Regions from separate parts of the Variovorax sp. EBFNA2 genome, predicted to be linked through region 1. Evidence: predicted binding sites of a transcription regulator. Region 1 holds the regulator's gene; the other holds the start of a gene.
What was found. Region 1 encodes HrcA, which represses chaperone genes, less so after heat shock. Its sites were predicted from a motif close to TTAGCACTCNNNNNNNNNGAGTGCTAA; they were not measured.
Positions count from the first base shown of each region.

Region 2: the regulator HrcA is predicted to act here: its motif matches at 4,404-4,430, upstream of RZE79_RS05155 (co-chaperone GroES).

Region 1 covers NZ_CP138496.1:5,361,550-5,377,028, forward strand. Annotated here, with positions in the region: gene RZE79_RS25195 (YicC/YloC family endoribonuclease) at 1-199, shown strand, start outside; gene gmk (guanylate kinase) at 217-837, shown strand; gene rpoZ (DNA-directed RNA polymerase subunit omega) at 869-1,072, shown strand; gene RZE79_RS25210 (bifunctional (p)ppGpp synthetase/guanosine-3',5'-bis(diphosphate) 3'-pyrophosphohydrolase) at 1,166-3,409, shown strand; gene greB (transcription elongation factor GreB) at 3,419-4,000, opposite strand; gene RZE79_RS25220 (thermonuclease family protein) at 4,180-4,659, shown strand; tRNA gene RZE79_RS25225 (tRNA-Arg) at 4,729-4,805, opposite strand; gene RZE79_RS25230 (HU family DNA-binding protein) at 5,021-5,446, shown strand; tRNA gene RZE79_RS25235 (tRNA-Arg) at 5,636-5,712, opposite strand; gene RZE79_RS25240 (efflux RND transporter permease subunit) at 5,795-8,923, opposite strand; gene RZE79_RS25245 (efflux RND transporter periplasmic adaptor subunit) at 8,943-10,052, opposite strand; gene RZE79_RS25250 (hypothetical protein) at 10,248-11,078, opposite strand; gene RZE79_RS25255 (LysR family transcriptional regulator) at 11,188-12,114, opposite strand; gene RZE79_RS25260 (carboxymuconolactone decarboxylase family protein) at 12,177-12,581, shown strand; gene RZE79_RS25265 (NHL repeat-containing protein) at 12,578-13,399, shown strand; tRNA gene RZE79_RS25270 (tRNA-Ile) at 13,596-13,672, opposite strand; gene hrcA (heat-inducible transcriptional repressor HrcA) at 13,708-14,715, opposite strand; gene RZE79_RS25280 (NAD kinase) at 14,747-15,479, shown strand, end outside.
Region 2 covers NZ_CP138496.1:1,147,762-1,163,240, reverse strand. Annotated here, with positions in the region: gene RZE79_RS05170 (TonB-dependent siderophore receptor) at 1-26, opposite strand, end outside; gene RZE79_RS05165 (phospholipase D family protein) at 199-1,791, shown strand; gene RZE79_RS05160 (TonB-dependent siderophore receptor) at 2,041-4,212, shown strand; gene RZE79_RS05155 (co-chaperone GroES) at 4,517-4,807, shown strand; gene groL (chaperonin GroEL) at 4,837-6,492, shown strand; gene xylB (xylulokinase) at 6,676-8,142, opposite strand; gene RZE79_RS05140 (AraC family transcriptional regulator) at 8,195-9,136, opposite strand; gene RZE79_RS05135 (carbohydrate kinase) at 9,152-10,120, opposite strand; gene RZE79_RS05130 (transaldolase family protein) at 10,144-10,815, opposite strand; gene RZE79_RS05125 (L-iditol 2-dehydrogenase) at 10,929-11,717, opposite strand; gene dalD (D-arabinitol 4-dehydrogenase) at 11,714-13,093, opposite strand; gene RZE79_RS05115 (sn-glycerol-3-phosphate ABC transporter ATP-binding protein UgpC) at 13,186-14,223, opposite strand; gene RZE79_RS05110 (carbohydrate ABC transporter permease) at 14,242-15,066, opposite strand; gene RZE79_RS05105 (sugar ABC transporter permease) at 15,080-15,479, opposite strand, start outside.

The DNA.
Region 1 (15,479 bases):
TTCACACCTCGACGAGATCGAGCGGCTGCTCAAGAAGGGCGGCGACATCGGCAAGCGGCTGGATTTCCTGATCCAGGAACTGCACCGCGAAGCCAACACCCTGGGCTCCAAATCGGCCGCCCTGGAACTCACGCGCATCGGCGTGGACATGAAGGTCCTCATCGAGCAGATGCGCGAGCAGGTGCAGAACATCGAATGACGACGACGAGCCCCCCCATGGACTACCCCGGCAATATCTTCGTGGTCGCCGCGCCCAGCGGCGCCGGCAAATCGAGCCTGGTCAAGGCGCTCATGGAGCTCGACTCGGCCGTTCAACCCTCGGTCTCCCACACCACGCGCCCGCCGCGCGGGCAGGAAAAGCACGGCCGGGAGTACTTTTTCGCCTCCCCGACCGAGTTCGACGCCCTGATTGCGGCCGACGGCTTCGTGGAATGGGCCCACGTGCACGGCCACCGCTACGGCACGTCGAAGAAGGCGGTCGAGGAGCGGGTGGCCCTGGGCACCGACGTGATCCTCGAAATCGACTTCCAGGGCGCGCTGCAGATCCGCAAGACCTTTGCCAACGCGGTCATGATCTTCATCCTCCCACCCAGCTGGGAAGAGCTGCGTTCTCGCCTCGAGCGGCGCGGCGAAGACAGCGCGGCGGTCATCGAACTGCGCCTGAAGAACGCGGCCGAAGAGATGGCCCAGGCCGGAAAATTCGATTTCGTTATAATCAACGAGTTATTTGAGCGCGCACTTTTCGATCTCAAGGCGATCGTCCACGCGCAGCGGCTCCGGTATTCCGCACAGCGCAGAGCACGTGCCGATACGTTCGCCGCACTGAACATCCCTTGAAATCCCCGCTCACCGACCGAAAGAATTCATCATGGCCCGCATCACCGTCGAAGATTGTCTCGTTCAGATTCCGAACCGCTTCCAGCTCGTTCTCGCCGCGACCTACCGCGCGCGCATGCTGAGCCAAGGCCACGCGCCCAAGATCGAGAGCAAGAACAAGCCCGCCGTCACGGCCCTGCGCGAAATCGCCGAAGGCAAGATCGGCATCGAGATGCTCAAGAAAGTGCCGGGCTGATCTGACGCAGCCCTGCAACGAAAAGGCACCGCATTGCGGTGCTTTTTTTACGTCTGGACGCGTCCATAGAGCGGTCACGCTAAAGTGATAGCCATGAGCGCGGTCGCCAAACCCCCGTCCCCCACGCCGAAACCGAGTCCGGCGGCGTTGAACGCGGCCGCCGCGAGTTTTGCCGCATTGACGGCCCGCCTCGACTACCTGAGCCCCGAAGACACCGAGCTGGTGCGCCGGGCCTACCGCTTCGCCGACGAGGCCCACCTCGGGCAGCTGCGCAACAGCGGCGAGCCGTACATCACCCATCCCATCGCCGTGGCGGCGCAATGCGCCGAGTGGAAGCTCGACGCCCAGGCGCTCATGGCCGCGCTGCTGCACGACGCGATCGAAGACTGCGGCGTCACCAAGCCGGAACTCATCGAGCGCTTCGGCGCCCCGGTTGCCGAGCTGGTCGACGGGCTCACCAAGCTCGACAAGCTGCAGTTCAACACGCGCGAAGAAAACCAGGCCGAGTCCTTCCGCAAGATGCTGCTGGCCATGGCGCGCGATGTGCGCGTCATCCTGGTCAAGCTGGCCGATCGCACGCACAACATGCGCACGCTGGCCGATGCGCCGCGCGAAAAGTGGGCCCGCATTTCGCGCGAAACGCTCGAGATCTACGCCCCCATCGCGCACCGGCTGGGCCTGAACCAGACCTACCGCGAGCTGCAGGACCTGTCGTTCCGTCACCTCAAGCCCTGGCGCTACGCCACGCTGGCCAAGGCCGTCGCCAAGGCCCGTGGACGACGACGCGACCTGATCCAGAAGGTGCAGAAAGAGGTCGAGACGGCCTTCTCCGCCGCCAGCATGACGCTGCGCATCGCGGGGCGCGAGAAAACGCTCTATTCCATCTACCGCAAGATGGAAGAAAAGCACCTGAGCTTTGCGCAGGTCACCGACATCTACGGCTTCCGGCTCATCGTGCCGAACGTGATCGCCTGCTACACGGGCCTGGGCATCCTGCACCAGATGTACAAGCCGCTGCCCGGCAAGTTCAAGGACCACATCGCGATCGCCAAGCTCAACGGCTACCAGTCGCTGCACACCACGCTGGTGGGGCCGGCCGGCGTGAGCGTGGAGTTCCAGCTGCGCACCGAGGCCATGCACGTCGTGGCCGAATCGGGCGTGGCCGCGCACTGGCTCTACAAGGCCGCAGAGCCCAATGCCGCGAGCAACGACCGGCTGGGCACCAAGTGGCTGCAGTCGCTGCTCGACATCCAGGACGAGACACGCGACGCCGCCGAGTTCTGGGACCACGTCAAGGTCGACCTGTTCCCCGACGCCGTCTACGTCTTCACGCCCAAGAGCCAGATCATGGCGCTGCCGCGCGGCGCGACGGTGGTCGACTTCGCGTACGCCATCCACAGCAACATCGGCGACCACACCTCGGCCGCGCGCATCAACGGCGACCAGGTCCCGCTGCGCACCGAGCTGAAGAACGGCGACGTGGTCGAAGTGATCACGGCACCGGTGTCGACGCCCAACCCCGCATGGCTGGGCTTCGTGCGCACTGGCCGGGCGCGCTCCAAGATCCGCCACTACCTGAAGACCCTGGCGCATGCCGAGTCCGAAGGCCTGGGCGAAAAGCTCCTGGCGCAGGCGCTGCGCGCCGAAGGCCTCGGCAAGCTGCCCGAGGAAGACGGAGAACACCAGGCGCTGTGGGAGAAGCTGCTGCGCTTCACCGGCAACCGCACCCGCGCCGAACTGCTGACCGACATCGGCCTGGGCAAGCGCATCGCGAGCATCGTCGCCAAGCGGCTCATGGCACTGATGGCCGAGATCGGCGAACGCCCCGACGCCCTTCTCCTGAGCCGCGAGCGCTTCACCTCGCACGAGGCCGTGTCGCAAGGCGCGGTGACGCTCGACGGCAGCGAGAACTCTTCGGTGCGCTTCGCACAGTGCTGCCGCCCCATTCCCGGCGACCAGATCGTCGGCTACCTCGGGCACGGCGAAGGGCTGGTGGTGCACACCGACGACTGCGGCGTCGGCCAGCGCTTGCGCAACAAGGACAGCGAACGCTTCTTCGCGGTCGAATGGGCCGACGAGCCCACACGTGCCTTCGAGACCGGCGTGGTCATCACCGTCCGCAACGACAAGGGCGTGCTGGCCCGCGTGGCGGCCACCCTGGCCGACGCCGAAGCCGACATCACCCACGTGGAAATGGCCGACGAGACCCCGCAGGACTCGACCGACCTTCGCTTCGTGATCGCGGTGCGCGACCGTTCGCACCTCGATGCCGTGCTGCGTGCCGCGCGCCGGACCGCGTCGGTGCTGACCGCGGCGCGGACGATTCCTGCGCCCTGACCTTCTTCGTCAGTTCGCTGGCGTGCGCGGCGCCGGGTAGCTCACCGACAGGATCTCCACTTCGTGCGCCCCGCCGGGCGTGATGAGCTTCACCACGTCGCCTTCACGCGCTTTCAGCAACGCTCGTGCGATCGGGGAAATCCAGCTGACCTCCGACTTGGCACTCTCGGCCTCGTCGATGCCGAGGATCGTGACGCTGCGCTCGTCGCCGGTCTCGTCGGCATAGCGGACCGTGGCACCGAAGAAGACCTGGTCGCGCCCGTGGTGCACCGACGGGTCGGTGATCTCGGCGATCTCGAGCCGCTTGCCGAGGAAGCGGATGCGCCGGTCGATCTCGCGCAGGCGCTTCTTGCCGTAGAGGTAGTCGCCGTTCTCGGAGCGGTCGCCGTTCTTCGCAGCCCAGTGCACGGCCTCGACGACCTTGGGGCGCTCCTCGTCCATCAGCTGCAGCAGTTCGTTTCGCAGGCGCGCGTAGCCTTCGGGCGTGATGTAGTTCTTGCTGCCTGCCGGCAGCGGGGGCATCGCGCCGCCTGCGCCGTCATCGTCGTCGTCCGCATCGGCGTCCGACTCCTTGGTGAATGCCTTGTTCAATGCAGAGCCCTTCAAATCGGAAATACTGGGCGCCCTTGCCGCGCCCTACAAGCCGGTGAGTTTGCCGCAACCGCAATGCCCAGGAGACAGAAGCCCCCGTGATCGCCAACAGACACTTCTCACGCCGCTGCAGCACCTCGGCGAGGCTTCATTTTGGCGTTCTCGCGGCCCTTGCCGGCGTGCTGTTCGCCCTCCCCTTCGGCACCTACGCCAGAACGCAGACCTGCTTCGTCGTCAGCATCCACAGCGGCGACACCGTGACCGCCCGCTGCGGCGACGTGGCCAGTGCCAACGCTTGGCGCCGCGTGCGCCTGCAGGGCATCGAGGCACCGAAGCCCGGGCAACCCTTTGCAGACAAGGCCCGACAGAAGATGCACGACATGGTCCGCCTGAAGCCGGCGGACGTCGACTGCGACGATCCCACATCCCACGCTCGCGAACGCATCTGCCGCGTGATGGTGACGCCGGACTCGGCGCCCAGCGGCCCGAGGACGCTCGACGCAGGCCTGGCATTGCTGACTGTCGGATTGGCGCGCTGGCAGCCCGCGCAGGCGCAGCGCCTGTCGCCCCAGGAGCGCGGGCAGTACGAATTCGCGGAGGAAGAAGCGAAGGCCAAGCGGGCCGGCCTCTGGAAGGACGCGCGACCGGCGCGTCCCTGATGCGGGCACGGCGCAATGACCGGCCAAAGAAAAAGGGTTAGCTCGAAAAACGAGCTAACCCTTGAAGAGTGGTGCGGCTGGCAGGAATTGAACCCACGACCCCTTGGTTCGTAGCCAAGTACTCTATCCAACTGAGCTACAGCCGCACAGCTTTCGATTATAGCGTGTTTTTTCTCGCCTCCAAACCTTTGTGATCGAAAGCTGAAAATGCCAACGAAAGCAACCTTCAATGAAGCCTGTTGTGACGCATCTCGTCCACGCTGCGCCAAAGAGGCCCATCCGACCCGGTACACTCCGCCCCGCCCGGAATAGCCTGGGCCGCCGTAGGCAACACGGCGCCATACCATCCAAGGAATACTGAATGAACCGCATCGAACTGGTCGAGAAGATCGCCACCACCCACAACCTGAGCAAGGCCGAGGCCGCACGCGTGCTCGAAACGATCACCAGCAGCGTCGTCGCTGCCGTGAAGAAGGGCGACTCGGTCCAGCTGGTCGGCTTCGGTACTTTCAAGCAAGTCGCACGCGCTGCACGCTCGGGCTTCAACCCCCAAGCCGGCACCAAGATCAAGATCGCCGCCACCAAGGTGCCGAAGTTCGTCGCCGGCGCTGCCTTCAAGGCCGCCATCGATCCCAAGGCTGCCAAGCGCAAGGCTGAAAAGGCCGCTGCTGCACCCGCTGCCAAGAAGGCCGCCGCTCCCAAGAAGGCTGCTGTTACGAAGGCAGCTGTCACCAAGGCAGTCGTCGCCAAGGCTCCCGCCAAGAAGGCTGTCGCCAAGAAGAAGTAAGACTTGCGGTGCGACGACGGCTGCGCAGGCTTGGCCTGGCAGGTGTCTGTATCGACGTCAAGAAGCCGCCTTCGGGCGGTTTTTTTGTGGGCACGTGCCGCGCAGCGAATGCGGGCAGCGAAACCCTCTCTGCGAGGGCCTCAAACGAAAATAGCCTGGAAGAGAAACCCTTCCAGGCTATTCGAGAGATGGTGCGGCTGGCAGGAATTGAACCCACGACCCCTTGGTTCGTAGCCAAGTACTCTATCCAACTGAGCTACAGCCGCGCAGCCTTGAATTCTACCCTGCCGAAAGCGCTGTTCCGGCGAGGCCGTCAAAAAAGCTTCATGGCCTTTCGCAGCGATGGCCTCAGGCCACTTGCTCAGCGCCCGCCTTGCGCCCCATCAGCCTCCCGGCCAGGCGCTTCACCAGCAGGTAGAACAGCGGCACGAAGAAGATGCCCAGCGCCGTTGCTGCAAGCACGCCGCCGAACACACCGGTGCCGATCGCGGTCTGGCTGCCCGAGCCCGCGCCGGTGGCAAGCGCCAGCGGGATCACGCCCGCCAGGAACGCCAGCGATGTCATCAGGATCGGCCGCAACCGCAGGCGCGCGCCTTCGGCCACCGCTTCGAGCAGCGGCACGCCACGCCGCAGCGCAGCCTCCGCAAACTCGATGATCAGGATCGCGTTCTTGGCCGACAGGCCGATGGTCGCGAGCAGGCCGACCTGGAAGTAGATGTCGTTCGACAGCCCGCGCAGCGCCGCCGCGATCACCGCGCCGAGCACGCCCAGCGGAATCACCAGCATCACCGAGACCGGCACCGACCAGCTCTCGTACAGCGCCGCCAGACACAGGAACACCACGAGGATCGACAGCGCGAACAGCAGCGGCGCCTGCCCGCCCGACAGCCGTTCCTGGTACGAGAGGCCGCTCCAGGCCTGTCCCGTGCCGCTCTGCTGCTTCGCGAGGCTCTCGATGGCCGCCATGGCCGTGCCCGAGCTGATGCCCTGCGCGGCCGCGCCCTGGATCTGCACCGCGGGCACGCCGTTGTAGCGCTCCAGTTGCGACGCGCCCTGCGACCAGCGCGTGGTCGCAAACGCCGAGAACGGCGTCATCGCACCCGTGCTGCCGCGCACGAACCACTGGCTGATGTCGTCCGGCGCCGAACGGTACGGCGCATCGGCCTGCACGTACACGCGCTTCACGCGGCCGCGGTCGATGAAGTCGTTGACGTAGCTGCCGCCCCAGGCGATGCCCAGCGTGATGTTCACGTCGTCCAGCGACAGCCGCAGGGCCGAGGCCTTCAGCTGGTCGATGTCGACCTGCAGCTGCGGCGTGCCGGCCACGCTGTTCGCGCGCACCGACTGCAGGCGCTTGTCCTTGTTGGCCTCGCGCACCAGCGTCTCGCGCGCCTGCAAGAGCCGCTCGGCACCCATGCCCGAGATGTCCTGCAGCCAGAACTCGAAGCCGTTCGATTCGCCCAGCCCTTCGATGGGCGGCGGCACCATGCCGAAGACTTCGGCGTCGCGCTGCTGCCTGGCCAGCGCCTTGCCCGCACGCTCGACGATGGCCTGCGCGCGCTTGTCCGCACTGGCGCGCTCGGACCAGTCCTTCAACGAGACAAACGCCATGCCCATGTTCTGCCCCGAGCCGCTGTAGCTCCAGCCGGTGAGCGTGAAGATGGTGTCGGTCGTGTCCTTCTCGGTTTCGAGAAAGTGCTTTTCGATGGCGCGGTTCACTTCGTCGGTGCGACCCGCCGTGGCACCAGCCGGCAGCGTCGCGATCACCATCACGCTGCCCTGGTCCTCTTCGGGCAGGAAGCCACCGGGCAGGCTCAGGTACAGCAGGCCCATGCCGGCCACGATGGCGACGTACACGGCCGTGAAGCGCAGCGGCTTGCGCAGGATGCGGCCCAGCACGCTGACGTAGCCGCCTTGCGCAGCATCGAAGCGGCGATTGAACGCGCCCAGGAAGCCACGCGTGCGCGGCGGCACGCCGGGCTTCAGGAAGCGCGCGCACAGCGCCGGAATGAGCACGATGGCCACCACCACCGACAGCACCATCGACGCGATGATGGTCACCGAGAACTGTCGGTAGATCACGCCAACCGAGCCGCCGAAGAAGGCCATCGGCAGGAAAACCGCCGACACCACCACCGCGATGCCGACCAGCGCGCCGGTGATTTCCTTCATCGACTGGATCGTGGCCGCCTTCGCATCGAGCCCCTCTTCATGCATGACGCGCTCGACGTTCTCCACCACCACGATGGCGTCATCCACCAGCAGGCCGATGGCCAGCACCATGCCGAACAGCGTGAGCACGTTGATCGAATAGCCGAAGGCCGCGAGCACGCCGAAGGTGCCCAGCAGCACCACCGGCACGGTGATGGCCGGGATCACCGTGGCGCGCCAGTTCTGCAGGAAGAGGAACATCACGACCACCACCAGCGCGATGGCCTCCAGCAGTGTCCGGATGACCGACTGGATCGAGATCCTGACGAAGCGCGTCGTGTCTTCCGCGTAAGCCACGCGCAGGCCCGCGGGCAGCGAGCGCTCCAGTTCGGCGATGCGCGCCTTCACCGCACGGGCCGTGGTCAGCGCGTTGGCACCGGGCGCCAGCATCACGGCCGAGCCCGCGGCCGGGTGGCCGTTCAGACGCGTGGTCTCGGCGTACGACTCGCTGCCGATTTCCACGCGCGCCACGTCGCCCAGCCGCACCACCGCACCATCGGCCTGCGTCTTGAGCACGATGCCCTTGAACTGGTCGGGCGTCTGCAGCCGCGAGAGCGCGGTGACGGTGGCGTTCAGGTGCTGCGTCGGCGCCGACGGCCGCGCGCCGATCTCGCCCACCGACACCTGCGTGTTCTGCGCGGCAATCGCGGCCGTGACGTCGGACGGCATCAATTGATAGCTGGCGAGCCGGTGCGGATCGAGCCAGATGCGCATGGCGTACGCCGCCCCGAAGGCCTGCACCGAGCCCACGCCGTCGACACGGCTGATCGGGTCGCGCAGGTTGCTGGCCATCCAGTCGGCGATGTCGGTGTCGGTGCGCTGGCCGGTCTCGTCGTAGAGCGCCACGATCAGCAGGAAGTTGTTCTGCGACTTGGCGACCGTCACGCCCTGCTGCTGCACCGCCTGCGGCAGGCGGCTGGTAGCCTGGCTGACCTTGTTCTGCACCTGCACCTGCGCGGTGTCGGGGTCGATGCCCTGGCGGAAGGTGACGTTGATCTCGGCCCAGCCGGCCGAGCTGCTCGTCGACTTGAAATACATCAGGCCGTCGATGCCCTTGAGCTGCTGCTCGAGCACCTGCGTCACGCTGTTTTCCACCGCCTGCGCCGAGGCGCCGGGGTAATTGGCGGACACGACCACGGTGGGCGGCGCGATGTCCGGGTACTGCGACACCGGCAGCGTGCGAATGGCCACGCCGCCGGCCAGCATGATGAGGATGGCAATGACCCAGGCGAAGACGGGCCGCTGGATGAAGAAATTGGCGATCACGGGAGGTTCTTGTCGTTTCTTAGTCGGCGGGCGATGCGCCCGCCGTGGACACCGGCACCGGCTTCACTTTTTCGCCGGGGCGCGCGCGCTGCAAGCCGTCGACCACGAGGCGGTCGCCGTCGCGCAAGCCCTGGGTCACGACCCAGTGCTCGCCCTCGGCGCTGCGCACTTCGAGCGCGCGCAGTTCGACCTTGTTGTCGGCGCCCACCACCAGCGCGGTGGGTTCGCCCTTTTCGTTGCGCGCCACGCCGCGCTGCGGCGCCAGGATGGCCTGGCGCTCCACGCCGGACTCGACCTGCGCACGCACGTACATGCCGGGCAGCAGCAGCCCGTGCGGGTTCGGGAATTCCGCGCGCAGCGTGACCGAGCCGGTGGCTGCATCGACGCCCACTTCGGAGAACTTCAGCGTGCCGGCATGCGGATAGGGCAGGCCGTCTTCCATGCGCAGGCCGACCTTGGTGCTGGCCGGCGCCATGTCGCCCGAGATGAAGCGCCGCTTGAGCTTCGTCAACTCCAGGCTCGACTGCACGACGTCGACGTAGATCGGGTCGAGCCGCTGGATCGTGGCCAGCGCCATCGCCTGGCCGGGCGCCACGAGCGCGCCTTCGGTCACGCCCGAGCGGCCGATGCGTCCCGCGATGGGCGCGGTGATGCGCGTGAATTCGAGGTTGATGCGCGCCGCCTTCACAGCCGCCTGCGCGGCCTTCACGCCGGCCTGTGCCTGCACCAGCGCGGCCTGCGCCTCTTCGTGTTCCTGCCTGCTGACGGCGTTCGCCTTGACCAGTTCGCCGAAGCGCTCGGCCTTGCCACGCAGGCTCGCGATGGTGGCTTGCGAGGTGGCCAGCGCAGCCTGCGCCTGCTCGTGCGCGGCCTCGAACGGACCGGGCTCGATCTCGTACAGCACCTGGCCTGCGCGAACCATGCCGCCTTCTTCGAACAGCCGCTTGCGCACGATGCCGTTGACCTGCGGCCGCACCTCGGAGACGCGGTAGGCGGCCGTGCGGCCCGAGAGCTCGGTGTGCACGGCCACGTCGCCGGCGTGCAGCGCGACCACGCCGACTTCGGGCGGCGGATCATCGGTGGTGGAGGCCTGCTTGGCGCCGCATGCAGCGAGCGCGAGCAGGGACATCGGAAGCAGAAGCTTGAATAGCGGGGTCATGGCCATCGGCAATCACGGTGCGGTACGACGCGCACGGGAGATCGCCCGGCTGGTTACATCTGCACCAAAATGATGCATTCTGCCTTCGATGCTGCGGTGCAACCTGAAGGAATCCTGTGTTCGCTGTAGGTGAAAGCGGCTCCGGACGCGAGCCCCGCGCCAGGATCAACGACCGCGCAACTTCGCGATGCTGAAACCCAGTGCCACGGCCACGCACAAGAACGCCAGCACGGCCAGCCAGGCAGAGCTGGTGAAGTAATAAGCGCCCAACGCCGCGCCCGCGGCCACGAAGGCGCCCAGCCATTCCAGGGCGGGGTCGAGCCAGTTCCTCGCCACCTGCGGCTTGGGGTTGGCGAACGCGCGATCGGATGTTTCGGCCTGCTGCCTGGGCAGAGGTTGGCGGGTCTTCCTCTGCCGCGGGTCGGGGAAGCGCTCTCGCAATTGGGCCGGGGGCCAGGCGCCGTCGCTCGATGAGGAAAGGCCGGCCAAGGTCCAGATCGGATCGGTGTCGTACCTCGCCAGATCCGCCATGAGGCTTGCGAGCGCCTGGCTGTCGTGCAGGTGGTCGACGCCGTCGAGGTCAGCGCGCAGCCATGGCTCGGCATCGGCGGCGTCCGGCAGGCCGTCGGTGCGCAGCAGGATGTGGTCTGCGAAGTGCTGCGCAATCAGCGCTTCAAAGGATTCGTAGATTGGACGATAGCGTTCGCCGACGGCACCGATGACGGCTTCGCGCCGCTGCGTCAGCCGGGCAACCGCCGTGGCCTTGTCGACGACAAGGTAGGGAAACGTCGCCTCGGCGCCGAAGTCCGCCAGGCATTCCTCGCGGTCGACCGCCGAGGCTTCGTCGCTGATGTCGTACGCGTCGATGAAGCGTGCATGCCGGATGTCGCCTGCGCTGAAGAGCGCCCGCCAGAACAGCGGAAAGAACGCGTTGGCTTCCAACTCGGCGCCATCGCCGAAGAAACCACGCCATTCGTCGCGGCTGCCTTCCGGCATCCTGGGCAAGGAAGAACTGGACAGGTAAACGGGATGTGACATGCGCCCCCTTCGATGTGGGATGTTGCGGCCGGGGCATCTTAGTCGGGCACTTGCCGACGCCCTGGCCTCACCGCGCGGACCTGGGCTTCACCTTGCGTTGTGTCTCGAGGCCGACGAATTCGAGAAACCGGGCCAGCAGCGGCGACGGATTGTCTTTGGCATAAGCGACCGCGATGCCGCTGGTCAGGCCGCGTGCTTCTTCCTTGAGCGGCCGGAAGACCACGCCTTTGCGCTTGACGTTCTGCAGCGACGCGGAGATGAACGCGATGCCCCGTCCCTCCGCGATGAGCCCCAGCAGGATGTGGTGGTCGTCGGGCTCGGCCACCGTGCGCGGCTGGAAACCGATCCGCTCGAAGAAGGCCTGGCAATGGTCGTAGAAGCCGGGATTCAGCCGGCGCTCGAACCGGAAGATCGATTCGCCGCGCAGGTCGTCGAAGCCGAGCCGGCGTTTGCGCGCCAGCGGATGGTTCGCCGGCAGCGCCGCGATGACGGGCTCCTCGCGCAGTGTTCGCACCTCGAGCCCGCGTGCCTCCGTGTGCAAGCCGATGAAGGCCACGTCCATGGCCCCGCTCTTGATGTCGCGCACGAGGTGGATGGAATGCTTGCCCTTGCTGACGATGCGCCAGTCCGGAAAGCGCTTCTGCAAGGGCTCGAACACGTCGGGAATGGCACTGCGGTCGAAGACCGTCGTGTAGCCCACGACGAACTGGCCACCCTTGGCACCGCTGGCGGCCCTCGCGGCCGCCACCGCCTTGTCCGCCTGCGCCAGCGTCAATCGGGCTTCCGGCACCAGGGCCGCCCCTGCCCGCGTCAGCGTCATGCCGACCTTGGTGCGCACGAACAGCGCCACGCCGAGCTGTTCTTCCAGCTGACGAATCTGCCGGCTCAGCGGGGGCTGGGAAATGTGCAGGCGGGCAGCCGCGCGCCCAACATGCAGCGCCTCGCTGACCGCGAGGAAGTACCGGAACTGCCGCAGGTCGATCGCTCCATTCATACCAAAAAGGTATCACACAAAAGGTATTGGATGCGGGTGCGCCGCCTTCGTAAATTGCATCCATGAACACACACGAAAGCAATCCGATGGCCGATGAACGGTATGCGCGCGGTTGGGCCAAGCTCAAGGAAGTCGATGGCCAGGCGGGCGAGAACGTCATCGACAGCCTCAAGGACATCGCCCCCGACTTCGCCCGCCTGCTCATCGAATTTCCGTTCGGCGACATCTATTCGAGGCCGGGGCTCGACCTCAAGGTGCGCGAGCTGTCCGTGGTGGCGGCGCTCACGGCCATGGGCAACGCCTTGCCGCAACTCAAGGTGCACATCCACGGTGCCCGCAACGTGGGCTGCACGCGGCAAGAGATCGTCGAAGTCATCATGCAGATGGCCGTCTATGCCGGTTTTCCTGCGGCGCTCAACGGCCTGTTTGCGGCCAAGGACGTCTTCTCCCAGGAGGTGCCGGCATGAAGCCGTTTCTCCGCGCTGCATGGCTGGTTCTTCTCATGGCGATCTTGCCGGGCCAGTCCGCCCTGGCCCAACCCCGACCGACCGGCACCTGGACGCTGGACCGCACGGCCACCCACGAAGGCCTCGGCTCGCCGGTCGGCATGGCCTACGACGCGAGCGGCAACCTCTACGTCGCGAACTGGTCCGCCGGCAACGTGGTGCGGTTCGCCCCTTCCGGCGAGCGGACGGTCTTCGCCAGCGGGCTCAGCGGCCCCTCGGGGCTGGCCATCTCGTCCAAGGGCGACGTCTATGTCGCCTCCTACAACGAAGACCTGGTGTGGCGCTTCACACCGCGCGGCGACAAGGCCGTCTTCGTGCGCGGGCTGGCGACCCCTGCGGGGTTGTCCTTCGATGCACGCGGCCGCTTGCTGATCGCGAATCGCAGGACCCACCAGATCCTTGCCGTGCGCCCGGACGGAGCGATCGACGTCGCGGCGGAAGGTTTGCAGACACCGGTCGGCGCCGTCGAACTTCCCAATGGCGATCTGCTGGTCAGCAATATCGCCGGCGGAATTTCCCTGGTGTCGGGCGGAACGAAGGCCAAGGCGATCAACACCGACTTGCGCAGCCCGGGCCCCGGCATCGTTGCGGCAGGCGCGGACGCCGCCTATGTGGTCGACTACGGCGGCACCACGGTCAGCCGCATCGACCGCAACGGCGTGCGCCAGGTCATCGCCGACGGCCTGAGCAGCCCCGTGGGTCTGGCACGCGCGCCGGATGGCAGCCTGACGGTGGCAACCTGGGGGGCCAACGCCACCTTCCGGATTCGTCGGCCATGACCCAGCGCTTCAACGCAGTGGAGAGCCTTGATGCCGAGGCAAACCACCGGTCTCGCCAGGACAGCACGGGATGGGCCGTGGCATCTGCATCGACGTGCAGGGCGACCCGGCCGACCGGGTCGAGCGCCACCAGAAGCAAAAAGAGCTTGCTATCCAATAGATAGCAAGCTCTTTCACCGTGACGGCATTTTTCTGGTGGTAGGCCGTGAGTGGCTTGAACACTCGACCAACGGATTATGAGTCCGCTGCTCTAACCAACTGAGCTAACGGCCCACGCGGGCACGATTCTATGCGCCGCGCGCGGCCGGCTACTTGCGATAGCTCAGCGCGTTGCTCACCAGCCGCGACGTGATGTCGACGATCTGGATCATGCGGTCGTAGGGCATGCGGGTCGGGCCGATCACACCCAGCGTGCCCACCACCTGCCCGTCGACCTCGTAGTTGGCGCTGACGATCGACAGCTCCTCGAAGGGCACGACCTGGCTTTCGCCGCCGATGAAGATGCGCACGCCCTCGGCCTTGCTCGACACGTCGAGCAGCCGCATCAGCTGCGCCTTCTCCTCGAAAAGGTCGAAGGCGCGCCGCAGTTGCCCCATGTCGCTGGAGAAATCGGTCACCGACAGCAGGTTGCGCTCGCCGGAAATCACGACGTCGTCGGCCTGGGCATCGGTGAGCACTTCGGAGCTGACCTGCACCGCGGCCTGCATCAGCGCGGCGATTTCACCGCGCAGCTTCTCGACCTCGGACTGCAGCCGGTCGCGCACCTGCTCGATCGTCAGGCCCGCGAAGTGCGCATTGATGTAGTTCGAGGCCTCGACCAGCTGCGACTGCGAGTAATCGGACTCCGGAAAGATCACGCGGTTCTGCACGTCGCCGTCGGGCGACACGATGATCACCAGCAGCCGCCGCTCCGAGAGGCGCAAGAATTCGATCTGCTTGAACACCGAGGCGCGCCGCGGTGCCATCACCACACCGACGAACTGCGACAGGTTCGACAGCAGGTGGGCGGCGTTGGCGATCACCTTCTGCGGCTGGTCCGCCGCCAGGGTCGGTGCGCTCATCTGCTCGCGTTGTGCGGTCAGCATGGTGTCGACGAAGAGCCGGTACCCGCGCGTCGTCGGCACGCGTCCGGCCGAGGTGTGGGGACTTGCAATGAGCCCCAGCGCCTCGAGGTCGGACATGACGTTGCGGATGGTCGCGGGCGAGAGATCCAGCCCCGCCGAACGCGAGAGCGTGCGTGATCCGACGGGTTGCCCATCGGCGATGTAACGCTCGACCAGCGTCTTCAACAGCAACTTGGCACGGTCGTCCAGCATTGCAAGATTTTAGTGTTGTAATTTGTGAGCTATGACCTCTCGCTTTCGTCACGTCGCCCTGATCGGCAAATACCAGGCTTCCGGCGCCCGGGCGCAAGCCGATGCGCGCGACGGCGTGATGGAAGGCATTGGTGCCTTCCTCGAATCGCAGGGTTGCACGGTGTTCGTGGAGCGTTCGTCCTGCGAGGACACCGACGCGCCGCCGCACCCGCGCTACCAGGCGCTGTCGGTCGAAGAAATCGGCCAGCGCTGCGATCTCGGCCTCGTGGTCGGCGGTGACGGCACCATGCTCGGCATCGGCCGGCAGCTCGCGTGCTACGGCATTCCACTGATCGGCATCAACCGCGGCCGGCTCGGCTTCATCACCGACATTCCGCTGGACAACTACCAGGCCACGCTGATCCCGATGCTGGCCGGTGAATACGAAGAAGACCACCGCAGCCTGATGCACGCGCAGGTGATCCGCGACGAGGCCGTGGTGTTCGACGCGCTCGCGATGAACGACGTGGTGGTCAACCGCGGCGCCACCTCGGGCATGGTCGAGATGCGCGTGTCGGTGGGCCGCCATTTCGTGGCCAACCAGCGCGCCGACGGACTGATCATCGCGTCGCCCACGGGCTCGACGGCCTATGCGCTGTCGGCCGGCGGGCCATTGCTGCACCCGGCAGTGCCGGGTTGGGTGATGGTGCCGATCGCGCCGCACACGCTGTCGAACCGCCCCGTGCTGCTGCCCGATGCCGACGAGATCGTGATCGAGCTGGTGA
Region 2 (15,479 bases), 2.3 Mb from region 1:
TTGCGCCGCGCCAAGATTCTTGCCATTTTTACCGCTCGCTGAACACTATTGATAACAATTCGCATTCTATTGTCAAGAAAGTCGCGGTCCACGGGTTTTCCAGCAGCCGGGCGCGAGGTGTTGCAAAAGTGCCGCGATCGGCCGCGCCAGCCGGGCTACGATGCCGCCCGCACGCCGGTGCGTGCGCTGACAGGCCCCATGCTCAAGCTCCTTGCCTCGTTGTTTCCCGCGCTGCGCGGCCCGGCGCTGGTCCTGGTCGTGCTGGTGCTCACCGGCTGCGCGGGCCTGCCGCCACGCCAGCCCGATGCGCCGCCGGAGGTGGCGATTCCCGCCTCGTCCGCCACCCTGCTCGGCCGCGCCGCCGCCAGCCTCGATTCGCCGCCCGACGGCCTCTCGAGCATGCGACCGCTCATCGAGGCCTCGTTCGCGCTCGACGCGCGGCTGGAGCTCATCCGCCGCGCCCAGTCGTCGCTCGACGTGCAGACCTACCAGCTCGGCAACGACAAGACCGGCCGGCTGCTGCTGCGCGAACTGCGCGACGCCGCCCGGCGCGGCGTGCGCGTGCGCCTGCTGCTCGACGACTTCTACACCGCGGGCATGGACCGCCTGCTGCTCGGGCTGGCCGCCGAGCCCAACGCGCAGGTGCGGCTGTTCAATCCCTTCGTGAACGCGCGCGACAGCTCGTCGATGCGCTGGCTGGAGTTCTTCGGCGATTTCCGGCGGCTCAACCACCGCATGCACAACAAGCTGTTCATCGCCGACGGCGCCATGGCCATCGCCGGCGGGCGCAACCTCGCGGACGAGTACTTCCTGCGCAGCGAGAGCGCCAACTTCATCGACTTCGAGCTGCTGCTGGCCGGCCCGGTGGTGCCGCAGTCGGCCGGGATCTTCGACACCTACTGGAACAGCGACGTGGTCTACCCGCTGCAGCGCATGGCCGGCACGACGCTCACGCCCGACGAGCTGAAAGCCGCCTTCGACACCGCAACCTCGCCGGCCTTCGCGCCGCTGCCCGATCCGCTGGCCGCCACCGACCTGCTGGGCGACCTGCCACTGGGCGCGCAGCTCGCGAACATGAGCGAGACGCGCTGGATCCGCGCCGAGGCCGCCGCCACCGCCGACAGCCCGAACAAGGCCCTGGGCACGATGGCCCAGCCGCAGGAGTCGCTGGCGCAGCGCTTCCACGAAATGCTGGGCGCGGCGAAGTCGAACGTGGTGGTGATCTCGCCCTACTTCATTCCGGGCGACGAGGGCATGGCGCGCATCCGCATGGGCCGCGACCAGGGCCTGAGCATCACCGTGGTCACCAACTCGCTGGCCGACAGCGACGAGCCGCTGGTGAACATCAACTACAACCGCTACCGCGTCGACATGCTCAAACTGGGCGTGAACCTGTACGAGGTGAGCACGCAGCAGCTCAAGCGCAGCGGCCAGTTCCGCAGCCTGCTCAAGAAGGCGCGCGGGCGCCTGCATGCCAAGCTGGCGCTGGTCGATCGCCAGTGGGTGCTGCTCGGCTCGATGAACCTCGACCCGCGCTCGGCCCTGCTGAACACCGAGTTCGGCGTGCGCGTGCGCAGCTTCGAACTCACGCAGGCGCTGCTCTTCGCCTACCAGCTGGACGACATGGAAGGCGTGTACCGCGTCGTGCTCAAGCCCGACGGCGAGAACGTGCAGTGGATCGGCACCGGCGACGTGGACAACGAGGTGCTCGACAGCGAGCCCGACTCCAGCATGCTCACGCGGTTCCAGCTGCTGCTGTTCTCGTGGTTCGTGCCGACCGACCAGCTCTGAGCCGCCCGCCATGCGTCGCATTGCCGCGACACATGGGAACTTGTCGCATCTGCTTCTCTAGAATCCAGCCCGCCGCGCACAGCGGCCGTCACCACGGTGCCGCCGGCGGAGCTTCCGCCTGAGCGGCCCCGCCTCACCCAGATTTTTTTCAAGGCAAGGCACGACACCGCCCTTCGTCCCCTGACGAGGGCCGTGCGTGCGCGTGCGCGGCCGCCGTGCGCTCAACGCCCTTCAAAAAAACTGGACAACATGAAGCCGACTTTCCGTACCGCCCCCACGTCGCGCCCCCTGTGGCGCCTTTCCCTGCTCGCCGGCGCCGCCCTCGCGTCACTGAGCGGCACCGCGCTGGCACAAACCACCGCAGCCTCGACCCTCAAGGAAGTGACCGTCAGCGCCGAGGACGACAAGGGCTACGCCCCCGCCGCCGCGAGCACCGCCACCAAGGGCAGCGCGCCGCTGCGCGACGTGCCGCAGGCCGTCAACGTGCTGCCCGAACAGTTGCTGCGCGACCAGGGTGCCGTGTCGATGCAGGACGCCCTGCGCAACGTGCCGGGCGTGAGCTTCAACCACGGCGACGGCCAGCGCGACCAGGTCGTGATCCGCGGCTTCAGCGGCATCTCCGACTGGTTCGTCGATGGCGTGCGCGACGACGCGCTGTACTTCCGCGACCTCTCGGACACCGAGCGCATCGAGGTGCTCAAGGGCCCCGCCGCCGTGCTCTACGGCCGCGGTTCCTCGGGCGGCCTGATCAACCGCGTGACCAAGAAGCCCGTGTTCGAGCGCCGCTTCGGCGAGGTCTCGCTGGGCCTGGGCAGCCACCACTACACGCGCAGCACGATCGACCTGAACACGCCCATCGGCGAGAACATGGCGTTCCGCCTCAACGTGGCGGGCGAGAAATCGGACAGCTACCGCGACCAGCAGTTCACCGACCGCTACAACATCGCGCCCTCGCTGGCGATCAAGTTCAGCCCGCAGACCGACCTGCTGCTGCAGTACACAAACCTGCGCGACCAGCGCCTCACCGACTTCGGCATTCCGGCGCTCAACGGCCGCCCGGTCGACGTGCCCATCGGCGCCTACTACGGCTCCGCGCACGGCAAGCGCGACGACACCGTGACCAGCAAGGTGCAGACCTTCACCGCCACGCTGAACCACCGCTTCAGCGACGCGCTGAGCCTGCGCAACACCACGCGTTATTCGAGCTACCACCTCGACCGCAACAACACGCTGCCCAGCGGCACCACCGACCCGGTGCGCCTCACGGTAGGCCGCACGCGCGGCATCGTCGACCGCGACGAGAGCGGCTGGTTCAACCAGACCGACCTGACCTGGCGCAACGACCTCGGCGGCTTCAAGCAGGAGTGGCTGGTCGGCGCCGAGTTCGGCGTGCAGCGCAAGCGCCTGTTCAGTGTGTCTTCCGCGACGGGCGCCCAGCGCGTGAGCCTGTTCAATCCGGTCGCCGACCCGCTGCCGATTCCGCTCGCCACGTACCTGGCCGACGGCGCGATCCCGAGCAACAGCGAGTTCAAGACCGCGGCCGTTTACTTCCAGGACCAGATCACGCTGGCACCGCACTGGAAGGCGCTGATCGGCGGTCGCTACGACGTGTTCAAGCAGGACACCGGCTTCGAGCGCAAGCTTGCGCCGCTGGAGCGCACCGACCGCAAGTTCAGCCCGCGCGCCGGCGTGGTGTGGCAGCCTGATGCGGTGCAGTCGTACTACGTGTCGTACAGCCGCTCGTTCCAGCCTTCGGGCGAGAACTTCGCGCTGTCTACCGGCAACATCGACAACGCGCCCGAGATCACCGTCAACAAGGAAATCGGTGCCAAGTTCGACCTGCTCGACGGCGGCCTGAACCTCACGACCGCGCTGTTCAACCTGGAGCGCTCGGGCATCAAGAACACCGACCCGAACAACCCGCGCCGCCAGATCAACGTCGGCACGCAGCGCACCAACGGCCTGGAGCTCGCGCTCAACGGCCGTCTGCCGGGCCGCTGGGACGTGAGCGCGGGCTATGCGTACCTCGACGCGAAGATGACGAAGTCGCTCGCCACCGTGAGCTCGCTGCAGCTGCCGGTGGGCGCCGCCATCCCGGTGCAGGGCAAGACCGCCGCGCTCACGCCGCGCCACTCGGCCTTCGTGTGGGCCATGAAGGACCTCGGCCATGGCTTCAGCGCCGGCGGCGGCCTGAACTACGTCAGCGCGCGTTATGCGTCGCTCAGCAACCTCGTCACGCTGCCCTCGTACCTGACCGCCGACCTCGCGGCCAATTACAAGACCGAGCGCTACGAGATCGCGCTGAACCTGAAGAACATCGCGAACCGCAAGTACCACGTCTCGGCCCACGGCAGCGTGGACAACCTGATCCTGCCGGGACCGGGACGCGAGGTGCAGCTGACGCTGCGCGCGAAGTTCTGAGCGTGCGGGGCGGCTGCGTGTTCGGCACGCGGCCGCTGCATGGTCTGAGCGGCCTCATTTCACCCGGGCAAAAAACCCCGAACGTTTCGACCGATGGCACCCCGGCAGCCCCGTGTTTCCCCGGAAAAGCACAGCCGTGCGAGACGAGGGCAAGGGGCACGCTCTTGAAAGGTCATCGAATGCCCTTATGATTAGCACTCGCTGCTGACGAGTGCTAACAGCCCTCCCATCCAGTCGACAGGTCGCCGGTTTCTCCGGTGCCCGACCACAAACAAACCCGTTTCTTACCCTTCCAGGAGATGCAATGAAACTTCGTCCTTTGGCCGATCGCGTGATCGTCAAGCGTGTTGACAGCGAAACCAAGACCGCCTCCGGCATCGTCATCCCCGACGCAGCCGCCGAAAAGCCCGATCAGGGTGAAGTCCTGGCCGTGGGCCCGGGCAAGCGCAACGACAAGGGCGAGCTGGCCGCACTGACCGTCAAGGTCGGCGACCGCGTCCTGTTCGGCAAATACAGCGGCCAGACCGTCAAGGTCGACGGCGACGAACTGCTCGTCATGAAGGAAGACGACCTGTTCGCAGTCGTCGAGAAGTAATTCAACAGATCCATTCGGAGTAAATAAACATGGCAGCAAAAGACGTAGTCTTCGGCGGCGAAGCCCGCGCACGCATGGTCGAGGGTGTCAACATCCTGGCCAACGCAGTCAAGGTGACCCTGGGCCCCAAGGGCCGCAACGTGGTGCTCGAGCGTTCGTTCGGCGCCCCCACCGTGACCAAGGACGGTGTGTCCGTGGCCAAGGAAATCGAACTCAAGGACAAGCTGCAGAACATGGGCGCCCAGCTCGTGAAGGAAGTGGCTTCCAAGACTTCGGACAACGCCGGTGACGGCACCACCACCGCGACCGTGCTGGCCCAAGCCATCGTTCGCGAAGGTTTCAAGCTGGTGGCTGCCGGCATGAACCCGATGGACCTGAAGCGCGGCATCGACAAGGCTGTCACGGCCCTGGTCGCCGAGCTGAAGAAGGCTTCCAAGCCCACCACCACGTCGAAGGAAATCGCGCAAGTCGGCTCCATCTCGGCCAACAGCGACGAAACCATCGGCAAGCTCATCGCTGACGCGATGGACAAGGTCGGCAAGGAAGGCGTGATCACCGTGGAAGACGGCAAGTCGCTGGACAGCGAACTCGACGTCGTCGAAGGCATGCAGTTCGACCGCGGCTACCTGTCGCCCTACTTCATCAACAACCCCGAGAAGCAATCGGCGCTGTTGGACAACCCCTTCGTGCTGCTGTTCGACAAGAAGATCAGCAACATCCGTGACCTGCTGCCGGTGCTGGAGCAAGTTGCCAAGGCTGGCCGTCCGCTGCTGATCATTGCCGAAGAAGTCGAAGGCGAAGCCCTGGCTACGCTGGTCGTGAACACGATCCGCGGCATCCTGAAGGTTGTGGCTGTGAAGGCTCCTGGCTTCGGCGACCGCCGCAAGGCCATGCTGGAAGACATCGCCATCCTGACGGGCGGCAAGGTCATCGCTGAAGAAGTGGGCCTGACGCTCGAAAAGGTGACGCTGGCCGACCTGGGTCAAGCCAAGCGCATCGAAGTGGGCAAGGAAAACACGATCATCATCGACGGCGCTGGCGCTGCCGGTGACATCGAAGCCCGCGTGAAGCAAGTGCGCGTTCAGATCGAAGAAGCGACCAGCGACTACGACCGTGAAAAGCTGCAAGAGCGCGTGGCCAAGCTGGCCGGCGGCGTGGCAGTGATCAAGGTTGGCGCTGCCACCGAAGTCGAAATGAAGGAAAAGAAGGCTCGCGTCGAAGACGCCCTGCACGCCACCCGCGCTGCAGTGGAAGAAGGCGTTGTGGCTGGCGGCGGCGTGGCTCTGCTGCGTGCCAAGCAAGCTGTGGGCGACTCGGTCAAGGGCGACAACGCCGACCAGGAAGCCGGCATCAAGCTGGTGCTGAAGGCCATCGAAGCCCCCCTGCGCGAAATCGTGAACAACGCCGGCGGCGAAGCCTCGGTGGTGGTGAACGCTGTGTTGGCCGGCAAGGGCAACTACGGCTTCAACGCTGCGAACGACACGTACGGCGACATGCTCGAGCTGGGCATCCTGGACCCGACGAAGGTCACCCGCACCGCACTGCAGAACGCCGCCTCGGTGTCCTCGCTGCTGCTGACGACCGAAGCCATGGTTGCTGATGCACCCAAGGACGAGTCCGGCGCTGGCGGCGGCGGCATGCCCGACATGGGCGGCATGGGCGGCATGGGCGGCATGGGTATGTAATTTCGCTCGCCCCCAGGGGGATTTGGCTCGCCCCCAGGCTGCGCGGCACTTCGTGTCCGCTACGCCAACCCCCTACCGGGGGCAACACCTGCGGCCCGGCAAAGCCGGTTCCGCGGTGTTTCGCGAAATAAAAAACCCGTCTCACGACGGGTTTTTTTATGGGCGCTCGGTTTGTTGTGCCGGCTAGCGGAACTGGTCACGCAGCGCCATGTACAGCACCTGAAAACGTGCATGCCGCGTCTTGTGCCCACTGGCCCCTTCGGACGAAGGCGACAGCGTCTGCTTCACCGGCGGCAAGGTGCACACCTCGGCCACCGCGCCCCCGTCGGCCAGCCACGCCAACCGCGCCGCACCGAGTGCCCCGCCGGTCTCGCTGCCCGCATAGAGCGTGAGCTCCACCTGGAAGATGTCGGCCAGCAACTGCCCCCACCAGACACTGCGCGCACCGCCACCCACGAGCGCGACTTCGCGCAGCGGCATGTCGGCCGGCAGGCGCAGCGTGTCGAAGCCGTCGCGCAGACCGAAGCTCACGCCTTCGACCACCGCATAGGCGATCTCTGCAGGGCCGTGTGCATGCGTCAAACCGAAGAGCACGCCTTGTGCGTTCGGGTTGTTGTGCGGCGAACGCTCGCCCGACAGGTACGGCAAGAACAGCGGGCATCGCGCCCGATCCGCCAACGCGACCGACGCCGCCGCTTCGAGCAACGCCGCTTCGTCCGCGAACTTGAAGGTCTTCGCTGCCCAGCTCACCGCGCTCGCGGCCGAGAGCATCACCGACATCTGGTGCCAGCGCTGGGGCAACGCGTGGCAGAAGGCGTGCATCGCCTGCGCGGGGTTCGGCAGGAAGCGGTCGGTCGAGACGAACACCACGCCCGAGGTGCCGAGCGAGACAAAGCCCTGCCCCGGCTCGACGAGCCCCATGCCGACCGCGCTGGCGGCGTTGTCGCCTGCGCCGCCGGCGATCTTCACGCCGTCGCGCAATCCCCAGCGCGCCGCCAGTCCGGGCTTGAGCAGCGCGGAGACTTCGCTGCCTTCCACGAGCCGCGGCATGTGATCGCGCGTGAGCCCCGTGGCGGCGAGCAGTTCGTCGGACCAGTCGCGCGCACCCACGTCGAGCCACAGCGTGCCGGCCGCATCGGACATCTCGCTGACCGCCTCGCCGCTGAGCATGAAGCGCAGCCAGTCTTTGGGCAGCAGCACGCGCGCGACGCGGGCGAAGATGTCGGGCTCGTGCTCGCGCACCCACAGCAGCTTGGGCGCGGTAAAGCCCGGCATCGCGAGGTTGCCCGCAATCTCGCCCAGGCGCGGCACGGCGCGCGTGAGCGCCTCGCACTGCGCGCCGCTGCGGCCGTCATTCCAGAGGATGGCCGGGCGCAGCACCGCGCCTTCTGCATCGAGCAGCGTGGCGCCGTGCATCTGGCCCGAGAGGCCGATGGCACGCACTTGTGACAACGCCTCGGCATGTGCCGTGCGCAGTTCTGTCATTACCGCGTCGAGCGCCTGCCACCACTGGGCGGGCGCCTGTTCCGACCACAGCGGTTGCGGCCGGTCGACCGTGAGCGGCGCGCGTGCCACGCCGACGATGCGGTGATCGTCCGCGAGCAGCAACGCCTTGAGCTCGGACGTGCCGAGGTCGAGTCCCAGATACAAGATGGTCTCCCTGATGGCGCCTTCAGTGAAGGCGTGTTGGCCTTGAAAGAAATCAGCCGAAGCGCGTGTCGGCCTGGCGCCTGAATTCGCTGGGCGTCATGCCCTTGATTTCAAGGAAGCGCCGGTTGAAGTTCGCCACGTTGTTGAAGCCCACCTGGTAGCAGATGTCGGTCACGTAGTGGTCGGTCTGCATCAGCAGGTGGCAGGCGCTGTTGATGCGCACGCGGTTCACGAAGTCGGTGAAGCTGTTGCCGGTCGAGCGGCGGAAGAAGCGGCTGAAGCGGCTCTCGCTCATGCCCAGCTCGGCGGCCACGTCCGACATGGAGATCGAGTCGGTCATGTTGTTGGTGATGCGGTTCACGATGTCGTTGATCTGGTCGACCTGCGCATCGCCGTCGCTGCCCTGCACGCCCTGCATCTGCACGCTCGACAGCAGCCGGTAGTCGGTGCACTGCGCCAGATCGGCCATGAACTCGCAGAACAGGCCGAGGCGCCGCACGCCGCGCGCCGCCTTGATGGCGTCCCAGTGCGCGAGCGCCTGCGCCGACATGCCGAAGAACTCGATGCCGTGGCGCGCGCGGTCGAGCAGCGGCATCACGTCGCGCAGCTCGGGAATCTCGGCGGCCGCGCGCTCGATAGGCTCGTGGCGGAACTGGATCACGCGGTCGCGGCCGGCGGCGCCTTCTTCGGGCACGTCGAGCGAGATCCAGTTGTGCGGCAGGCGTGGCCCGCACAGCACGAGGTGGCCAGGCTGGAACGGCCCGATCCAGTCGCCGATGAAGGCCTTGCCCGAGGTCTCGGTGATCAGGTGCAGCTCGTAGTCTTCATGGAAATGCCATCGCACCAGCGGGCTCGGGAAGCCGTGCGCGAGGCAGCGCACCAGGCCGGTTTCTTCCGGGGCCTCGTAGCCCAGCGACGGGGAGCGCGCGAAATCGCGCTCCAGCTCGGGCTGGCGTTGGCGAGGGATCGCGCGTTTGCGGGTGGTCGTTGTCATGGCAGCACGGATCGATCAGGGCCGGGAAGCGACGGCCTCATTGTCTTCCTGCGAAAGCGCCGTGTGAACGGCTTCCAGCGTCGGTGGATCTGCGCCCTCGCGGGTACAGTTCAGGGCCGCAGCGGTGGCGGCGAAGCGCATCACGGCGCGCCAGGCGTCGTCGCCGAGTTCGGCCAGTTGCGCGGGATGCTCGACGCCATGGGCCAGCAGCGCCACCGACAGCCCGGCGGTGAAGGTGTCGCCCGCGCCGATGGTGTCGACCACCTCGACGCGCGGCGCGGCCACGGTGAGCGGGGCGCTGCCGGTGCGCCACAGCGTGGCACCGGCGCCGCCGCGCGTGACGACCACGGCGCGCGCGCCGGCCGTGAGGCACTCGGCCGCAAGCGCATCGACGGGCCGCCCGGGGGCGAGCAACTGGGCGTCTTCGTCGCTGAGCTTGACCAGGTCGGCCATGGCGAACCACTCGGTGACGCGGGCGCGGAAGGCGGCCATGTTCGGGATCAGGCTGGGTCGCACGTTGGGATCGAACACGATCACGCAGCGCCCGGCATGGGCCGCCACGAGGTCGGTGATGCGCGACGACGCCGGCTCCTGCAGCAGCGAGATCGAGCCGAAGTGCACAAAGCGGCATTCCGCCGGCAGCTGCGGCAGCGGCTCGGGCGCCCAGGTCGCGTCGGCACTGTCTCGTGTGTAGAAGGCGTAGCGGTTGGTCTGCGGCGTGCGCTCGACAAAGGCCAACGTCGACGGCGCGTCGCTGCGCAGGATGAGGCGGGTGTCGACGCCGTTGCGTTCGAGAAAGGCCATGAGCCGTTCGCCGAACAGGTCGGTCGAGAGCTGCGTGAGAAAGCCGGTCGGCTGCCCGAGCCGCGCGCAGGCCACGGCGGTGTTGAGCGGCGAGCCGCCCTCATGGCCCAGGAACGCGAGGGTGCCCGCTTCGCTGGCGGTGAAATCGATCAGGGCCTCGCCCGTGAGTGCTATGCGCATGGTGTGTGGATTTTGTGCTTCTGTCAGGGCAAGGCGCGGGCGTCGGCCAGGAAACCCGCCTCGGCAGCCAGGGTGGCGGGATGGTCGAGCAACTCGGCAAAGAGGCGCGGCGGGATGGTGATGGCGCCCACGCCCAGCGCCAGCAGCGACAGGTACGCCGCGCGCGACCGGATGCTCGCCACCAGCAGCCGCGTGCCCGACGCGGGACGCTGTGCGACCAGCGACTGCATCTGTGCGATGAGCCCGAGCCCGTCGATGCCGGCGTCTTCGAGCCGGCCGAGGTAGGGCGCTGCATAGGCCGCACCCAGTTGCGCGGCAAAGTGCGCCTGCTCGGGCGCGTACACGGCGGTCCAGGTGACGGGCACGCCCTGGGCGATGAGCTGCGCGCCGGCGTCCAGGCCCTGGCGCGTGGCGGGAATCTTGATGACGAGCTGACCGCGGTCGAACTGCGGCAGCAGCGCCTGCGCGTCTTCGAGCATGCCGTCGACCTCGCTCGAATAGACCTGGGCCTGCACCTGCCGCGCACCCAGCTCGATGCAGCGCTTGAGCAGCCCCGGCACCGCCGCGCGGCCCACGCCGGCGCGCTGCAGCAGCGTCGGGTTGGTCGTCACGCCGTGCACCACCGGGTGCGGCAGGCAGGCCTGCAGGTCGGCCAGGTCGGCGCTGTCGAGGTAGAGATGGAAATCGTCGTTCACGGGTCGCTCGCTGCTGAGGGTGGCCATCTTCTCATCGGGCCGGAGGCGCTTCACCGCCCGAACACGTGCGGTCTCGGTACTTTTGTGCTCTGACGGGCATGCCGGCTCCCTCTTCAGCTCATGACATTGCCGCCATCGACATTGAGGGTCTGCGCCGTGATGTAGCGCGCCTCGTCGCTGGCGAGAAAAACCGCCGCCCCTGCAATGTCGCCCGGCACGCCCATGCGCCCGAGCGGCACGTCGAGGCCGACACGCCGCTTCTTCTCGCCCGGCGCCAGCCCTTCGGCTTTGGCGAACAGGCTGTCGACATGGTCCCACATCGGCGTGTCCACCACACCGGGGGCGATGCCATTGACGCGGATGCCGTGCGGCGCCATGGCCAGCGCGGCGCTCTGCGTATAGCTGATGACGGCCGCCTTGGTCGCGCAGTAGTGCGACACCAGCGCCTCGCCGCGGCGCCCGGCCTGCGAGGCCATGTTGATGACCGACGCGCCCGGCGTGCCGGCCTCGACCATGTGGCGCAGCACGGCCTGCATCACGAAGAACATGCCCTTCACGTTGACGGCGAAGAGCCGGTCGAACGAGGCCTCGTCGCTGTCGAGCAGCGGCGCGAGGTCGAACACGGCGGCGTTGTTGAACAGCGTGTGGATCGGGCCGAAGGCGACCTGGGCTTCGGCCAGCATGTGCGTGATGGCCTGCGTGTCGGTGACGTCTGCGGCGATGTACGCGAGGCTGTCGGGGTGGCGCTGCTGCAGAGCCCGCAGTGCGTCGGGCGCGGCGGTCGCGCGGTCGATCACGCTGCAGCGCGCGCCCTCGGCGATGCAGGCCTCGGCCACGGCCAGCCCGATGCCGCCGCCGGCACCGGTCAGCAGCACATGGCGGTCCTGCAGCCGGCCGCTCATGGCGCGGCCTTCTCCGCAACGAAGCGCGTGACGCGCTCGCCGGCGCGGCGCACCGCATCGACCAGCCGGGCGTCGCCCCCAAGGCTGCCCCACAGCCCGGCATCGGCGCACAGTGCCGCCACCGGATCGGCGGCGTCGCAGATCGCGTGCGCCACGGCGACGTCCATGCTCTGGTCCTGGTAGGCGTAAGGCAGCTCGCCCCGATGCCAGCGCTGCAGGAACGCGAGGAACAGCGCAGGCAGCATCGCCACGCTGTCGATGGTCTGCCCGGCCGCCAGCCGCTCGCGCACGGTCGGCGCGATGAAGCCCGGGATCTTCGAGAAGCCGTCGGCCGCCACGCGCTGGTTGGTGTCGCGGATCGCGGGGTTGCCGAAGCGGTCGAGCACCACGTCGCGGTAGGCCGCGAGGTCGATCGGGCTCGGGCTCAGGCACGGCATGACGTCATCGGTCACGTAGTCGAAAGCCATCTTGCGGATGGCGGCGTCGTGCGTGCCCTCGTGGATGAACCCCAGCCCTGCCAGCGTGCCCGCCCAGGCGATGCAGCTGTGCGTGGCGTTGAGGATGCGGATCTTGGCCTCTTCATACGGCTGCACCGAGTCGACCAGCTCGGCACCCACGCGCCCCCAGTCGGGCCGGCCGGCGACGAAGTCGTCTTCGATCACCCACTGGATGAAGCTCTCGCCCGTGACCGCGGCGCCATCGTCGCGGCCCGTGGCGGCTTGCACGCGCGCGCGCAGTTCCGGCGGAGGACGCGGCGTGATGCGATCGACCATCGCGTTCGGGCAGCGGGTGTTGGCATCGACCCAGGCCTGCAGCGGCGCGTCGCCGACCAATGCGATGAACTCGAGCAACCCTGCGCGAAAGCGGTCGCCGTTGTGGCGCAGGTTGTCGCAGTTCAGCAGCGTCACGGGGCCCGCCTGCGCGGCACGCCGTGCCCGCAGGATCGCGCAGACCGCGCCGTAGACCGTCTCGCCGGCCTCGCCGCGCCGCGCGCGTTCGATATCGCCCGCGAGGTCGGCAAACGACAGGTCGAGCCTGCCCTTGGTGTCGAGGTAGTAGCCGGCCTCGGTCACGGTGAAGGAGACGATGCGCGTGGACGGCGCGGCGCCGCGCGCAATCACCGCGGCCAGCGACGGCTCGTACGGCAGCACTTCGCGAATGGCTTCGATCTGCGCGTAACGGTACTCGCCGGCCGGCGACACGGTCTCGAGCGTGTAGCGCCCGCCCTGGGCCTGCAACGCGGCGACGACCTCGGCCATGTCGGGCCGGATGTTGGCACCCGACAGCGACCAGCGGGTGTCGCCCGCATCGATCAGCCGCTGCAGGTAGACGGCCTGGTGCGCGCGATGGAACGAGCCGAGGCCGAGGTGAAGCACCGTGAATTCCGAAGGCGCCGGTGGGGTGGGCACGAGGGCCGCTGCTGCTGCGAGGGTCACGGGGAAGGTCCGGAAAAATGAAGAGGGTCGGGTCAGGCGGCCACTGCGCGGCCTTCGCGGCTGAACAGGTGCAGCACGGACGGATCGAGCTCGACCGCCACGTCGTCACCCGCCTGCAGCGGCGTGCGCTCGTTCTGGCGCGCGATGAGCGGCACGCCGCCCACGTCGACGTGGATCAGCGTGTCGGCGCCCAGCGCCTCGATGAGTTCGACGCGGCCCGGCACGCCGGCAGCCGCGCCCTGCTTCGGATGCACGCGCAGACCTTCGGGGCGCACGCCCAGGAAACCGTCGCTCGGCAGGCGTCCGCCGGTGGCGGCGGAGAAGCTCGGGATCGCACTTGCCGCGACCATGTTCATCGACGGCATGCCGATGAACTGCGCGACGAACTGGTTGGCCGGGCGGTCATAAAGCTCGAGCGGCGTGCCGACCTGCTCGATGAGGCCGTCCTTCAGCACCACCACGCGGTCGGCCAGCGTCATGGCCTCGACCTGGTCGTGCGTGACGTAGATGGTGGTCGCGCCGAGCGCGCGGTGCAGCTTGTGGATCTCGACGCGCGTGTTGCCGCGCAGCGCCGCATCGAGGTTCGACAGCGGCTCGTCGAACAGGAACACCTTGGGCGCGCGCACGATGGCACGGCCGATGGCCACGCGCTGGCGCTGGCCGCCCGACAGGTCCTTCGGCGTGCGGTCGAGGTACTGCGTGAGGTTCAGCGTCTTCGCCGCGTACTCGACCTTCGTCTTGATCTCGCTCTTGGGCACGCCTGCGAGCTTGAGCGCGAAGGACATGTTGTCGTACACGCTCATGTGCGGGTACAGCGCGTAGCTCTGGAACACCATCGCGAGGTCGCGCTTGCCCGAAGGCGCCCAGGTGATGTCCTTGCCGTCGAGCAGCAGGTTGCCGCTGGTGATGGGCTCGAGCCCCGCGATCAGCCGCAGCAGCGTCGACTTGCCGCAGCCCGAAGGCCCGACGAAGACGATGAATTCGCCCTTCTGGATTTCGAGGTCGACGCCCTTGATGATGTGGACGTCACCAAAGCTCTTCTTGATGTTCTTGAGTTCGAGGTAGGCCATGAGATGTCTCGCTTTTCTTTACTTGACGGCGCCGAAGGTCAGGCCTTGCACCAGTTGCTTCTGGCTGAACCAGCCGAACACGACGATGGGCGCGATGGCCATCAGCGACGCGGCCGACAACTTGGCCCAGAACAGGCCTTCGGGGCTGGAGTACGAGGCGATGAGCGTGGCCAGCGTGCCGGCCTTTGCCGACGTGAGGTTCAGCGCCCAGAAGGCCTCGTTCCAGCTCAGCACCAGGCACAGGAGGCCGGTCGATGCGAGGCCGCCAACCGACAGCGGCATCACGACATGGCGGAACTCGGTCCACAGGCTGGCGCCGTCCATGCGCGCGGCTTCGAGGATCTCGTTCGGAATGTCCTTGTAGGCGCTGTAGAGCATCCACACCATGATCGGCAGGTTCGACAGCGTGAACACGATGGTGAGCGCGGTGAGCGAATCCAGCATGCCGGCGGTCTGCGCGAGCACGTAGATCGGCACCAGCGCACCGACGGCCGGCATCATCTTGGTGGAGAGCATCCACATCAGGATGTCGCGCGTCTTCTTCGTGCGAAAGAAGGCCATCGAGTACGCGGCGGGCGCTGCGATCAGCAAGCCGAGGATGGTCGAGCCCAGGCTGGTGATCAGCGAGTTGCGTGCGTACAGCAGGTAGTCGCTGCGGCGCTGCACTTCGCCGAAGTTGTCGAGCGTGGGCTCGAAGATGAACAGCGGCGGCACATGAATGGCCTGCAGCTCCGTCTTGAAGGCCGTGAGGAACAGCCAGCCGAGCGGGAAGAACAGAAGCAGCGCCACGGCCCACGCACCGACGGTGCGCAGCAGCTGCGGAAGGAAGTTGCTGGGTTGCATGGTCGTTCCTTCTTCAGTCGAGGTTCTTGCCGATGATGCGGATGAGGAACACGGCCACGATGTTGGCCAGCACCACCGCAAACAGTGCACCGGCGGAGGCCACGCCCACATCGAAATTCATGAGCGACTGCTTGAAGATCATGTAGGTCATGTTCGTGCTCTCGTTGCCCGGGCCGCCATTGGTGGTGATGGCGATCTCGGCGAACACGCTGAGCAGGAAGATCATCTCGATCATGATCACGACGGCCATCGGGCGGCCGAGGTGTGGAATGGTGAGATAGAAGAAGCGCTGGAACGAAGTCGCGCCGTCCATGCGTGCCGCTTCCATCTGCTCGCGGTCGAGCGACTGCAGCGAGGTGATGAAGATCAGGCAGGCAAACGGCAGCCACTGCCACGCCACCATGATGATCACG